DNA from 2 places in the Pseudoalteromonas sp. AOP7-A1-14 genome. Region 1 is predicted to be linked to the other one. Evidence: predicted binding sites of a transcription regulator. Region 1 holds the regulator's gene; the other holds the start of a gene.
The links. The regulator sigma-54, encoded in region 1, starts transcription at its own class of promoters, with help from an activator protein. The targets are predictions, from matches to a motif close to GTTGGCACGNNNNTNGNNT.

Region 1 (7,871 bases):
CCAAGAGGATAAGTTACTAAGCTATCAAGAGCTTAAAAATAAATTAAAGCTCAACGATGACCAAATCGCTTATATCGGCGACGATGGCCCTGACTTGCCTGTAATGGAACAAGTTGGCTTTGCGGTAGCGGTAAATGATGCGCACCCACTTATAAAGCGCCTTGCTCATTATACAACTATGCTACCGGGTGGGTTTGGTGCAGTGCGTGAATTAACCGACTTACTGATGTTAGTTAATAATAAACAGTTAACAAACACAGGCACAAGCTCATGAATAGCGCGCGTATAATTCTATCTATTTTATTTGTAGCGACTATGGTTTGGTTATGGTATCCGTACTTTAATCAACCTCTAGACAATCAAAATAAACAAGAAAAAATCATCGCTAAGCCTGATTATGTAGCAGTTGCCCTTAAGCAAACAGCTTATGATGAACAAGGCAAAATAAGCCATAAAGTCACAGCGACAAAAATGGAGCTTTACCGAAAGCTTGGCTTTACTTACTTTGAACAGCCTATATTTACAATATATAACGAACAACAGACTTGGCGAATAAACGCTAAAGAAGCCACGTTATACGAAAACAACACCCTTATTTTAGACGGTGATGTTGTGGCTAAAAATTTAACTAGTAATGCTATGATTGAAAATATTAACGCCGACAACATTGAAGTAAATATCGAAGCACAAACCATGCGTTCAGCGCAGCCGGTAGAATTAATCGGTCCGAATTTAAAGATCACTGGCCGCGGCCTCGAAGCCGATTTAAAAGCCGAAGTGATAGAACTTATCAACCATACGCGAACCATATATTATGACCAATAAACTAACTAAAATACTATTACCAAGCCTATTCATCGCTTTTTCAACAATCGCAGCCACGCCGCCTGCAGATCAAGTATCAATTAGTGCCGATAAGCAGCAAGCACAACTTAAAGAAAATGTGGGGATTTTTGAAAAAAATGTCGAAGTAATTCATGGTAATCGTCATATTACAGCCGATCGCCTTGAGGTTCATAAACGCGGCGATTTAGGCGAAAATAAACAATTGTTAATCGCAACAGGCAAGCCTGCCTACTTTGAAGAAAAGCAAACCGATGGCACTGTAATGAGCGCCAGCGCCAATGAAGTACGTTACGACGTAGCAAAACGCTTTTTGACCCTAGTTGGTGATGCTAAAGTGACTCAGGCAGGACAAGAAATTAATGCTAAAAGCATCACCTACGATATGCAGCAACAGCTTATTAGCGCCGAAAAAGATGAAAACTCTGACGACCGAGTACACACCATTTTAGTGCCTATAAACAGCAAAAAAGATAACGAAAAAGGCCAACCATGAGCACTTTAAAAGCAGAATTTTTAGCAAAAAGCTATAAAGGCCGCGAAGTCGTAAAAAATGTCGGTCTTGAAGTCAGTGCAGGTAGTATTGTTGGCTTACTTGGCCCAAATGGTGCGGGTAAAACCACCACTTTTTATATGATTGTTGGTTTAGTTCCAAGTGATAAAGGGCGTATTACTATTGATGAGCAAGACATAACGCTACTACCAATGCACAGCCGCGCACGCTTAGGAATTGGCTATTTACCACAAGAATCATCAATTTTTCGTAAACTCACCGTTTACCAAAATTTAATGGCAATTTTAGAAACTCGTAAAGAACTAAAAAAGACTGAACGCGAAGAGGTACTAAATGAATTACTTGACGAACTAAGTATTCAACACATTCGTGATAGCCAAGGCATGGCATTGTCTGGTGGTGAACGCCGCCGGGTAGAAATAGCTCGCGCATTAGCAGCCAATCCTAAATTTATTCTTTTAGATGAGCCTTTTGCTGGTGTTGACCCTATTTCAGTGTTAGATATAAAGAAGATTATTGAACACCTTAAAAACCGAGGTATAGGCGTACTTATTACTGATCACAATGTACGAGAAACCCTTGATGTTTGTGAAAAAGCCTACATTGTTTCTCATGGGGAGCTAATTGCATCTGGCACTCCTGAAAACGTATTAAATAATAAAACAGTGCGCGATGTTTACCTAGGTGAACAGTTTAGACTCTAAATCGACTAGCATCTGCTAGTATTAATTATGACAACATTTTAAAAAGGATTGTTAGAGATACATGAGGCAATCATTACAGCTGCGCATGGGCCAGCAACTTACAATGACACCACAGCTGCAACAAGCGATACGCCTGCTGCAACTTAGTACATTGGATCTCCAGCAAGAAATACAAGAAGCGTTAGATAGCAACCCATTACTTGAGGTTGAAGAACAAAATTTTAGTGACGAAGATGCTGGTAAAAATGAACAAAAGCAAGATACAGATGATGTCACGGTTAGCGCTTCGCCAGACGAAACCTCAAGCGAATACGAACAAGAAAGCTCAGAAGCATTAACTAAAGAAACCGTGAGTGACGAAATGGCAATGGACGTTACGTGGGATGAGTACATGAGTGCAGCCCCTAATACGTCATCAGGGCCAATGCCTGAAGATGAATCTATTTATCAAGGTGCATCAACAGAAACACTGCACGAATATTTAATGTGGCAACTACAGTTAACGCCATTTAGTCCCACTGATGAGGCGATCGCTTTAGCTATTGTTGAAGGCATCGATGAATCAGGTATTTTAACCGTTAGTTGTGAAGACTTATTAGAAAGCTTGAATCAAGGCGGCGAAGAAGAAATAGAACTTGATGAAATACAAGCTGTGTTAAAGAGAATTCAACTTTTTGACCCAATCGGCATCGGCGCACGCAGCTTACCTGAATGCCTATGTATTCAACTAAATCAATTTGATCCCGCAACCCCTTGGATTAGCGAGACAAAAAAGGTTCTAACTGATCATATCGATTTATTAGCCAGTCGTGATTACCGTACTTTAATGAAAAAGACTAAGCTTAAAGAAGACGAGCTTAAAGAGGTTATGACGCTCATTCACAGTCTCAATCCCAAGCCGGCTGATACCATTGTGCGTGAAGAATCTGAGTACGTTATTCCTGATGTGTCAGTGAAGAAAATAAAAGGCCGCTGGATAGTTGAGCTTAACCCCGACAGCATGCCAAAAATTCGTGTAAACAGCCAGTATGCGGCAATGTCTCGCTCTGTTAAATCAAGCAGTGACAGCCAGTTCATTCGCTCTCATCTGCAAGAAGCCAAATGGTTTATTAAAAGCTTAGAAAGCCGTAACGATACTTTATTAAAAGTAACTAACTGCATTGTGCAGCAACAACAAGGTTTTTTTGAACATGGACCCGAAGCTATGCGCCCAATGGTTTTAAATGATGTAGCTGAAATGGTGGAAATGCATGAGTCAACAATTTCGCGAGTAACTACGCAAAAATATATGCATACTCCACGCGGTATTTTTGAGTTGAAATACTTTTTTTCAAGTCATGTAAGCACCGAAAATGGGGGGGAATGCTCATCAACAGCTATTCGTGCTCTGATCAAAAAGCTAGTCAGCGCAGAAAACTCAGCGAAACCGTTGAGTGATAGCAAAATAGCAGATATATTGGCAGAGCAAGGAATAAAAGTGGCTAGACGCACCATTGCAAAATACCGCGAGTCGCTTGCTATTCCACCATCGAACCAAAGAAAAAGTTTGATTTAAGGCGTTAACACACAGAAGGAAAATGCTTATGCAATTAAATTTAACGGGTCGCCATGTAGATATTACTGATTCATTAAGAGACTATGTAAATAGTAAATTTGCGAAGCTAGAAAGGCACTTTGATCATATAAACAATGTGCATGTCATTCTTGATGTAGTAAAACTAAAGCAAAAAGCAGAAGCCACTTTACATGTCAGTGGCGCGGAGTTGTTCGCTTCGACACAGCACCAAGACATGTACGCCGCGATTGACGGACTTATAAATAAACTAGACCGCCAAGTAATCAAACACAAAGAGAAGATTGCTCGACATTAATCCTATGAAATTAAGCTCACTTACTTGTCAGGACTGCAGTAAAGCTGCGGTCCTTTTTAATAGCAAAAAACGCATTATTGAATTCATAAGCCAGCTAGCCCACGAGCAGTTACCGCATTTAGTCCAGCAAGATATACTTAATGCGCTGTTGACTCGCGAAAAGTTGGGGAGTACAGGTATAGGTAAAGGTATTGCTATTCCTCATGGCCGAATGAATGGTATTGATAGTCCTTTAGCGCTTGTGCTAGTGAGTAAATCACCCATTAATTTTGATGCTATCGATAATCGCCCTGTTGATATATTTGTCGCACTCATCGTCCCTGACGGTGATAGTGAGCTGCACTTAAAGACGCTAGCCGCCATTGCTGATAAACTAAACAATAAAGAGTTTTGCAAACAATTACGTAGCGCAAAAACGGACCAAGATTTATTTAATGTAATTGATGCACAATAAAGGAGACTAGTAATGGAGTTAATTATCGTCAGCGGCCGCTCAGGCTCAGGGAAGTCCGTTGCGCTACGAGTATTAGAAGACTTAGGCTATTACTGCGTAGATAATATTCCAGTTAACCTATTACCGTCTCTAGTACGAAGTGTATCAGACAATTACGACAAAATAGCTGTTAGCATCGACGTTAGAAACCTGCCTAAAGAACAAAAAGAATTTAACGATATACTCGAATACCTACCTGGATTTGCAAAACCAACTTTATTTTATTTAGACAGCGACGAGCAAACACTGATAAAACGTTTTTCTGAGACTCGTCGCCTGCATCCATTATCGATTGACTCTTTACCGCTTGATTTAGCGATAAAACAAGAAAAAATATTGCTGGATGTACTGATCACTCATGCTGATTTTATTATTGATACCACCGATTTAAGTGTCCACCAGCTGGCTGAATCAATTCGTGAAAAAATTCTCGGCAAAAAAGACAAAAAATTAATCATAACTTTTGAATCATTTGGCTTTAAACATGGAATTCCTAAACAAGCTGATTACGTATTTGACGCACGATTTTTACCAAACCCACATTGGGAACTTGAGTTAAAGCCACTGACAGGACTTGATCAACCAGTAAAGGATTATTTAGCAAGTCACAGTATAGTGCAAAAGTTCACCTGGCAAATTCAAACCTTTGTACAAACATGGCTGCCTCATTTAGAGCGTAATAATCGTAGCTATTTAACTATTGCTATTGGTTGCACAGGTGGCCAGCATCGTTCAGTCTATTTAGCGCAAACCATTGGTGAAAGTTTTGCAATGTCTCACTCAAATGTGAAAATTCGCCACCGTGAACAAGAAATATAAATACCAAGGTAGCCACAATTAATGTATGCAGAAGATACTTTTTTAATTAAAAACAAGTTAGGCCTACATGCTCGTGCTGCTAGCGTTCTTGCACAATTAGCAGTGCAATTTGATGCCACCATAACGCTATTTCAAGATGAAAAACAAGCGGCTGGCGACAGTGTCTTAGCACTGATGCTGTTAGAAAGCAGTAAAGGCAAAGAAGTAAAAGTTATTTGTAAAGGCCCTGATGCAAAATCCGCGCTTGCAGCCATCGGACAGTTAATAGCAGAGCGTTTTAACGAGCAAGAATAAGCTTGCGCTTGGTGTCTGTCTTTAAATTGCGGTAAACTAAATACAGTTTTTAGCCAAAACATTGTTAATTATCTGAATTTTTCTATCTTCGTAATAGTTTATTTTTATAAGGACGCCAATGCCCGATACTTTTGAACAGGATTATCCACTACAACAACTAAAACAGGTGACTCAGTCACTCAATAGTGGGCAGTTTGTTCAAGTCAGGCGTATGTTAGCAAAAACGGCCCCGTGCGATACCGCGCTATTACTAGAGTCATCTCCGCATAAAATCCGTAGTTTACTATGGCAACTGGTCGACCCTGATGTGCAAGGTGATGTACTCGAAGAGCTTTCTGAAGATGTGCGCTTGGGTATTATTGCGCAAATGGAACCTGAGCATATAGCTGCTGCCACTGAAGACATGAGCGATGATGACTTCGGCGAAGTATTACGTAGCCTGCCCGATACAGTTTATCAAAATGTGGTTGGCGCCATGGACAGCCAAGATAGAGAACGTGCTACCCAAGCACTTTCTTATCAAGAGCGCTCAGCCGGGGCATTAATGAACACCGATACGGTGACTATTCGCCCTGATGTTACTATTGATGTAGTCCTTCGCTATCTGCGCTTACGCGGCGAGCTACCTGAAGGCACCGACGATTTATACGTAGTTGATAAGCATAACTGTTTTTTGGGCGCAATGCCGCTAAGCGTACTATTAACTAACTCTCCGGATAAAGTCATTCGTGATTTGATGGATGAAGACTGTGAGTCAATTGCCATCTCTATGGATGAGAGTGACGTTGCGCAGCTGTTTGAACGCCATAACTGGATTTCAGCCCCTGTTGTTGATGATAACGCACAATTACTTGGTCGTATTACTATCGATGATATCGTTGATGTTATTCGTGAAGATGCTGAACATAGCTTATTGAGCTTAGCCGGCCTTGATGACGAAGAGGATACCTTTGCTCCCGTATTAAAAAGCTCCCAAAAGCGCTCTATTTGGCTTGGTGTGAATTTATTGACGGCGTTAACAGCTGCTTTTGTCGCCAGCTTTTTTGAAAACACTCTCGCTGTTTTACCTATTCTAGCCGTACTTAACGGTATTGTGCCGTCGATGGGGGGTGTTGCAGGTAGTCAAACACTCACTCTGGTTATCCGCGGTATTGCAGTTGGCCATATAAATCAAACCAACCAACGCTTTTTGCTGATGAAAGAACTGGCTATCGGCGCGATTAATGGCGTGGTATGGTCAATTTTAATAGCAGGCGTGGTCGCTATTTGGCAGTGGGACTTTAAGTTGGGAGCCGTGCTTGCTTTTGCTATGTTTATGAACTTAGTAGCAGCAGGTATAGCCGGTGCTAGTATTCCACTAATTTTGAAAAAGATGAATATAGATCCAGCCCTTGCAGGTAGTGTGTTATTAACTACAGTGACTGATATAATAGGTATTTTCGCCTTTTTAGGCACTGCAACTTGGTTACTGATTTAATTGAGTTAGTGTAAGAAAAGTTGCTTGAATTAGCTCAACTCTACATACTCACTAAGGGCGGCATTTAGTAACATGCACTTATGGTTTTTACTACTTAACACTTCTAATATTGCTGCCATCCTAGCTAACCACCCTTACTTTTCGTGTGCTTACAGCTATCCATAGCCATTCTCGTAATTCCACCTTAACTTCCATTATCCTTATTTATCCAAGCCTTCTATAATCCATTACTTACTTGCTCGGTGAAGTAGTATCCATAATTTTCTTCCATTGCTGCGCCGTCCATAGCGACACACTTTGTACATCCGTTTCTTTAAAATGACTTTCTTTTGTATGATTATACTCCATAACATTCCTCCTTGCAGACTTGCGCCTGTTCTTCCTTGTAAGTATTAATGAATACGGCTTATTAACGTCTAGCGATGATATAAATCGCATGGATCAAACCAGGAATATAACCCAGCAATGTTAACAAGATGTTAATCCAAAATTGTGCACCCAAACCTACCTGTAAAAAAACACCTAAAGGTGGAATGAGCACTGAAAATATAATACGTATTAAATCCATCTTGCGCTCCTTACTATAAAAAACTAAATCTCAAACTTAAAGCCCAAAAGACTGGGCTTTATAAAGTGACAAATATTACTTTTTAACGATAGTAAGATTGTCTTTAACATCTCTTACATCTTCTGCATTTGAGGCAATTTTAACAGCTAACTGCTTTTCAGCGTCAGATTCAACTGTACCGTTCAACGTGACTACACCTTTATCTGTATCAACGTCGATATTAGTACCGCTTACTTCAGAATTGAACAAATAACGCGTTGTGATAACAGTGGTAATTTTAGCATCTGT
Region 2 (7,871 bases), on a different contig from region 1:
CGATGTGGTTACGCGTAAATCAAGCTCAGTACAGCACCGCAGAATATAGCGAAATGCTTCGTGCAAATGATATCGAACACACCTTAAACCCCGACTTTCCTGATGGTATAAAGCTGGATAAGCCCCGCGATGTATTTTCATTGCCAGAATTTGATACCGGTGCTTGCTCTGTTCAAGATGCCGCAGCGCAACTAGCTGCACGCTTTTTAGCCCCCCAAAGTGATGATCATATTTTAGATGCGTGCGCCGCTCCAGGTGGTAAAACTTGCCATATTTTAGAGCTTGCCGATGCTGATGTACTCGCCCTTGATAGCGACGAAACACGTTTGGAGCGCGTAAAGCAAAATCTAACTCGAATTGGTTTAGGGGCAGACCTACAATGTGGTGATGCTTCGCAGCCACATAAATGGTGGGATGAACAACATTTTGACCGCATTCTATTAGATGTACCGTGTTCAGCAACGGGAGTAATTCGTCGTCATCCAGATATAAAATGGTTACGTCGCGCCTCAGATATCAACGATCTTAGCGTGCTACAAGGTGATATTTTAGATAGCATTTGGCCATTACTAAAGCCGGGAGGCACCTTGGTTTATGCAACTTGTTCGGTATTACCGCAAGAGAACCAACACCAAGTCGCAAAATTTTTAGCAAACAACACAAACGCAATGCATCAACCTCTGCATGATAACGACACCACAACGAACCCTGGCTTACAATTATTGCCCGGTGAAAGTGATGGTTTTTATTATGCAAAAATTATTAAACAAAGCTAACGCCACGGGTAAACAATGAAAATAATCATACTCGGTGCTGGGCAAGTCGGCGGCACTCTTGCTGAGAACCTAGTCGGTGAGCAAAATGAAATAACGGTAGTCGATATTGATGGCAACCGCTTACGTGAACTACAAGACAAATACGATTTACAAGGGGTTATCGGCCATAGTGCTCACCCCGACGTACTTCGTCGTGCTGGTGCTGAAGACGCCGATATGATTATTGCCGTAACCAGTTCAGATGAAGTGAATATGGTTGCCTGCCAAGTGGCTTACAGTATTTTTAATACGCCGACTAAAATAGCTCGAATTCGTTCAGATCAATACCTAAAATACCGTGAAAAGTTATTCCAAAATGATGACTTGCCGGTCGATCACTATATTGCCCCTGAAGCATTGGTAACTAAATATATTCGCCGTTTAATAGACTACCCAGGCGCACTACAAGTACTACAGTTTGCTGATGGCATGTTATCGCTTGTTGCAGTAAAAGCCTATTATGGTGGTTTATTAGTTGGTTATGCACTTTCAGCATTAAAAGAGCATATACCTAACGTTGAAACCCGTGTGGCCGCTATTTACCGTCAAGGTAAAGCAATTAAGCCCCTTGGTACAACGGTTATTGAAGCAGATGATGAAGTGTTTTTCATTGCCGCAACGAAACATATTCGTGCAGTAATGAACGAGCTGCAAAAACTTGAGCGTTCATACAAAAAAATCATGATTGCTGGTGGGGGTAATATTGGTGCAGGCCTTGCCCGATCTCTTGAAAAAAACCACAGCGTAAAATTGCTTGAACGTAATTATGAACGTGCGGCGCAGTTATCTGAAACGCTTGATAATACTGTGGTATTTTGTGGTGACGCCTCAGATCAAGAGCTACTCTCAGAAGAGCATATAGAGCAAGTTGACGTATTTATCGCCGTCACTAACGATGATGAAGCCAATATTATGTCAGCAATGCTGGCTAAACGTATGGGCGCACAAAAAACCATGGTGCTTATACAGCGTGGCGCATATGTTGATTTAGTACAAGGCGGCGATATAGATATTGCTATTTCTCCTCAGCAAGCCACTATTTCAGCACTTTTAACTCACGTTCGCCGTGGTGATATTGTTAATGTGTATTCACTGCGCAAAGGTGCAGCTGAAGCAATTGAAGCCGTTGCTCATGGTGATGAGAATACCTCAAAAGTGGTAGGCCGCGCAATTGCCGATATTAAACTCCCCGCCGGAACTACAATTGGTGCGATTGTACGCAATGACGACGTGTTGATTGCTCATGACGATACTATTATCCACTCAGGGGATCACGTAATTATGTTCTTGATTGATAAAAAACACATTACTGTAGTCGAAAAACTATTCCAAGTAAGCGCTATATTTTTATAAGCCACCCTCATATAGTCTTTTACGCTACTGTGTATAAATAAACACAGTAGACCACCCATTAATGCAATTGAAAATCACTCTCAAAAACATTTACTTTAATTATCAAATCTATTAGTCTCCCGGTGCTTGAAAATAAAACACGCTTTATGTGGATAATTACTTCTATATTTTTAATACAAAATGGACTTCTTCAGATGACACTCCCAACCTTAAATAAACCGCTCAGCCTTACTTATTGCAGCGTAATTAGTGTACTCCTTTCAACCTTCTCACTTAATACAATAGCCGAAACTAAAGAAGATATTGAAAAGCTAACTATCGTTGGCGAGGAGCATAATGATTATAAAGTAAGTTCAATGAGCTCGGCTACAGGCCTTGATTTATCTCACTTACAAACTCCGCAATCAGCTATCGCTGTTACCAGCGAGTTTATGAACGATCAGCACCTAACCAGCGCTATTGAAGCGATAACGGGTGTGACGGGTATAAATGCAAGAGAGGCCGACAACGGTAAGTTTTCAATTTCCGCTCGTGGAATAAGCGTAACAAGCATTCTGTACGATGGTATTGCAACAACCTACGACACTCGCTTTAATTACGGTGATAATTTAACCGACACCGCAATTTATGAGCGTATTGAAATAGTCCGTGGCGCCACGGGTTTAATGTTGGGAGCAGGTAACCCCTCTGCCGCTATTAATTTAATACGCAAACGCCCTACTGCGCACAACCAAGTAAATCTTTCTGCATCAGTTGGCTCTTGGCAAAACTATCGTGGTGTTGTCGATGTTTCTGGTAGTTTAAATGATACCGAAAGTATTCGCGGTCGTGCTGTTGTCGCTTACCAAGATCAGGAGTCATACCAAAATCGTTTCTCGCAAAGCAGCACGACTTTATACGGTATTATCGAAGCGGATTTAACTGACAGCACCTTGCTTACTGTATCAATTGATAACCAAGCCACTAAGCCAAAAGGCACTATGTCCGGTGGACTACCTATTTTTTATGCAGATGGCACTCGCACCCATTATGATCGGGAAGCTTCTACAGCGCCTAATTGGTCATCGTCACAAACCAACGCACTAAATAGTTTTATTAGTATTGAGCACAACTTCAATTCCAACTGGCAACTTAGCGCCAGTTATATCTATGGCAATAATGACTTAGATTACGATGTGTTTTGGGCAACAGGTAATCCAGACTCACAAACCAACATTGGTATGGTGCCTGGTTCGTTAAATTATATTGATGCCAATAGAATACAACGTACCTACGAAGTTGAACTTAGCGGCAGATTTAATTGGTTAGGACAAAGTCACCAATTAATGTTTGGCTATAATAACCAAGAGCAAGACTTTTCGACGCCTTATTATCCAGGACAAGAAGAGTCAATGATCATTGGCGACTTTACAGCTGCCGATTACAACTACCCAAAACCAACTTGGCAATCCACACCGGCCTATGGCTCATACGGTACTACCGAACAAGATGCTCTATATTTTTCCTCACAGCTTAATATAACTAATTCGTTATCAGTTATTTTAGGCAGCCGACTAAATCAATGGCAAACTGACCAAGATAACTTTGGCAGTAAGCACAACTATGAACTAGATAACGAGCTTACCAATTACCTCGGCACCACTTACGCTTTAACAGATAACTGGGCGCTCTATGCTAACTATACCGATATATTCACACCTCAAAGTCAAATTGACCAAGATGGTAATTATCTCGATCCTATTCTAGGTAAAAACTATGAAATTGGCATCAAAGCATCACTGCTAAACGAACGCTTAGATGTTTCTTTGTCTGGTTTTGAAATTCATCAAGATAATCTCGGCCAATATACCGGCGAGACTATTCCCGAGACTTTGCAGGCTATTTATCAACCTATTGATGGCACTGTAACCGAAGGTTATGAATTAGAGCTCAATGGTACATTTAACGACAATTGGAATGGTTATTTTGGCTATACCCGCAGCGAAGGGGAAACGCCTGAGGGCGAGCTTTTAAATACCACCAATCCGAAAGATCAATTTAAGCTATTTACAACCTATAAACTCACTAATAGTTTAGAAGGACTAAAGCTAGGTGCTGGTTATCGCTGGCAAAGCCGCAGTTTTGATGAGGTTACAAACCCAGTACAGGGAAAGGTTGAAGTAGAACAAGCAAGCTATGGCATTGCCAGCTTTATGGCAAGCTATCAAATAAACTCACAAATAGCGGTTAGCTTTAATGTTGATAACCTATTTGATAAAACCTATTACAGCCAAATTGGTTTTTACAATCAATACCGTTATGGCAGCCCACGTAAGTTTACATTGCAACTAGACTACAATTTATAAAAACAAAAAAAAGCAGCTTAATTAAGCTGCTTTTTCGTTTGTAGTGTCGTATGAGTTATTTACGAATTACTGAACTTTTGAAAACTCTTCTTTAGATAACTCACCATTTTTGTCAGTATCTAAATCAGCAAATATTTTAACAAGTTGCGTATTTACTGACGCTTCTTCTTGCGTGATAGCACCATCGCCATCAGTATCAAAAGAATCAAAGCTTACGCCAGCGGCAAAAGCTGAAGATGATGCAAGTGCGATTAGTGCTAGAGCTGTGTTAATACGTTTCATAATAAGTATCCTATTTAAATTTTAACAATATTTAATTAAAGAAATCTTTTTCAGAGATCCCAGTGAGAGAAAACTAGACTTTTGAAAACTCTTCTTTCGATAGCTCACCACTTTGGTCTGTATCAAGGTCAGCAAAGTTATTCATAAGTTCTGCATCTACTGCCGCTTCGCTTTGGCTAATTACGCCGTTTCCGTCTACATCAAGTGTGTCGAAATCAGTTGCAGCAAACGCTGCAGATGAACAAGCAACAGCGATTAGTGCTAACGCTTTATTTAATCTATTCATAAAATTACCCCCTCAATGTACTATCAAAAGAATTAGCTTATTTAACTAATAAAGTAGTTTTAACTTCCTTGTTATCCTCTTTCGTAAACTCCCTTGTCTACTTAGGTTGTCTTTGGCAACTCAGGATGGGTAACTTTTAATTAAGCTTCTGAAAATTCTTCTTTTGATAACTCACCATTTTGGTCAGTATCAAGCTCTGTAAACATGCTCATTAGCTCTGCATCTATTGATGCTTCACTTTGGCTAATTGATCCACTACCATCAACATCAAGTGTGTCGAAATCAGTTGCAGCAAACGCTGCAGATGAAGAAGCTAGGGCGATAAGTGCAAACGTTTTGTTTAATGTGTTCATAATCTATTCCTTCAAATTGTATGTTTGTAATTAAGTTCTTAATGGTTAATTACTTTTTCATTAAGTTCGAACTAACTATTACAACTTCGATGCCAACATTTAAAAATTAAACAATTTCAACATGTTAAATGGTTATTTTGAATGAACAAAGATTTTAAAACGGATTTACTGTTTCTTTTTAGCAACACGATTGCTAGGGATAAATTAAAAGATATAAATATCAAGTTGTTATGTTTTTTATAAATAACACAAAAATGATTTCTTGCAGGCGGCTATGTGCTTTTAAAGGGTGTGCTCGGCTTAACTTAAAATGCTTAATAAAAATAGTTATGATAAATTCAATTACTTTTTTATGCATAACACAATGATTTATATATAGTAATTTTTAATTTGGTGAATATTAGTAAATTATTTTTTTAAATTAGAAAAAGAAACCACTATTTGTTGCCAGTAAGCGAAACCCACCGCTTACCTGCACTAAAAAACTCTCAATTTTACACTTCAATGATCACCTTCGTTTTACGAATTAGTAATGAAACACAGTTCATGTGACTGGTGGTGCATTTCTTCAGCCTTATAAAGTAGTAGGTTTAGTCTGTAAAAATATAATCACAGGCCGAAGTGTTACTTGCGTCATAACAATTTTACAATAGGTCTCTTTTTTCATCACGCGAAAGCATTATCGATAACCCCATCAACAACCAGTTATTTTTTACAGCAATGGAGAAAAAGCACAACATATGGCAACTCGACAGTGATGCAATAAAAGCCTCTTCTAGATCGAATTTTTCTCAGTGGTACTCTATCTGGAGGAGAAGATGCATCAACACTTACTGCATATTCAGATATAAGCACCTCCTATTATAAATATTAAATCACTAACGAAAATATACTTAACCATGTTAGCTGCATTCCATAGACAAGGCGTTGATACAACCCGGTATTCTTGTCGCTTAAAAGCTCTTGCCAGAAAAATTACTAAATAGCCGCTGAGACCGACACTCAAGATTAATAAAACGCTAAAGCAATGCTGGCATAGTCATTCATAGGGACATAAACATTCATAGGGACATAAAACAAAGATAACAACATGATAGCCCTGTCCCTAGCGTGATTTTGACAACTCAAGGTAGGTATTTTTTGGGGCTCGGCACCCAAATAAAAAAGTAAACCTAAGGGGTCGTTATTAATAAGTGGGGGTAATTTTTCTATAGGAAAAATTTTGCGTCTAGTTCGCTACAGTATTGTTTTTTATGATTATAATTTGGGTAATATTGAGCGGCTGTATAAATGCCTAAAAATCCAAATACTGACTATAAGTGCAGCGTAGAACTTATTAGCTCAAAAATAATTTACTTCCATGCGCCAGTTAAGAACATGATAGATAACAAACCAAATAAATTTAACAATAACAGTGAGGTGGGTGAATAGTTGCTTTATACAAACGCAAAAAAGCAGCCAATTGGCTGCTTTGTTCGTATAGGGAGAAATCCTTTTCGGGTATTCCAATAATGAAATTAAGCTTTAGCAAACTCGTCTTGAGACAGCTCACCATTTTGATCGGTATCAAGCTCTGCAAACTTAGCTGAAAGCGCTGCATCAACCGCCGCTTCTTGCTGGCTAATGGTGCCGCTACCGTCAACATCAAGGGTGTCGAAGTCGGTACCCGCGAATACCGCTGAAGATGAAGCTAGGGCGATTAATGCTAATGTTTTATTTAATGTATTCATAATATAATCCTTCAATGTACTATCAAAAAAATCGCTTAAACTAGGTTTAACACAGTCCTTGTTATCCTCTTTCAGTAATTCCTTATCCACTTAGGTTGTCTTTGGCAACACAGGATAAACACGTTAGCTTTACGCTTTTGAATACTCTTCTTTTGATAACTCACCGTTCTGGTCAGTATCTCGTTCTGCAAACCTATTCATAAGCTCAGCATCTTCCGACGCTTCGACTTGACTAATAGCTCCACTTTTATCTACATCAAGCGTATCAAAGTCTAGCGCCTCAAAAGCAAATGCCGCAGATGAAGAAGTTAATGCAATAAGTACTATCCCTTTGCTAAGTATGTTCATAGTAATATTCCTTCAAATTATATGTGAGTGATTAAACTCTTAATGGTCAATCACTTCTTCATTAAGTTCGAACTAACTATTACAACTTCAGTGCCAAAACTTTAAAATCACTATATTTCAATGAGTTATATTATAAGCATATCAGTTTATACTTTTTTTGAAGTGTTTTTTGTTGCCAATTAGCAACAGTAATTAAGAGGAAATACATCATTACCAATATAATCAATATTGGTTACATTAAATTAAAGTGGCGCCAATTAAACCAAATATAAATTTAGGGTAGATTTAGAAGGGAAATTTAAATTAAAACGCTGCAAAAAAATTATACTGTTAACTTTTTTCTTATTAAAAATAAATTA

Region 2: ACT3RM_RS08435 (EF-hand domain-containing protein) is a predicted target of sigma-54. The motif match lies at 5,513-5,531, and genes of this name have one in related genera.

Annotation. Positions count from the first base shown of each region.
Region 1 covers NZ_JBQSVO010000011.1:22,182-30,052, forward strand. The annotation lists gene kdsC (3-deoxy-manno-octulosonate-8-phosphatase KdsC) at 1-274, shown strand, start outside; gene lptC (LPS export ABC transporter periplasmic protein LptC) at 271-825, shown strand; gene lptA (lipopolysaccharide transport periplasmic protein LptA) at 815-1,339, shown strand; gene lptB (LPS export ABC transporter ATP-binding protein) at 1,336-2,061, shown strand; gene ACT3RM_RS03565 (RNA polymerase factor sigma-54) at 2,123-3,616, shown strand; gene hpf (ribosome hibernation promoting factor) at 3,645-3,932, shown strand; gene ACT3RM_RS03575 (PTS sugar transporter subunit IIA) at 3,937-4,386, shown strand; gene rapZ (RNase adapter RapZ) at 4,399-5,244, shown strand; gene ACT3RM_RS03585 (HPr family phosphocarrier protein) at 5,266-5,538, shown strand; gene mgtE (magnesium transporter) at 5,657-7,015, shown strand; gene ACT3RM_RS03595 (YqaE/Pmp3 family membrane protein) at 7,425-7,583, opposite strand; gene ACT3RM_RS03600 (BON domain-containing protein) at 7,659-7,871, opposite strand, start outside.
Region 2 covers NZ_JBQSVO010000042.1:9,181-17,051, reverse strand. The annotation lists gene rsmB (16S rRNA (cytosine(967)-C(5))-methyltransferase RsmB) at 1-776, shown strand, start outside; gene trkA (Trk system potassium transporter TrkA) at 792-2,168, shown strand; gene ACT3RM_RS08450 (TonB-dependent siderophore receptor) at 2,363-4,513, shown strand; gene ACT3RM_RS08445 (EF-hand domain-containing protein) at 4,580-4,795, opposite strand; gene ACT3RM_RS08440 (calmodulin) at 4,869-5,081, opposite strand; gene ACT3RM_RS08435 (EF-hand domain-containing protein) at 5,222-5,434, opposite strand; gene ACT3RM_RS08430 (calmodulin) at 6,952-7,164, opposite strand; gene ACT3RM_RS08425 (calmodulin) at 7,294-7,512, opposite strand.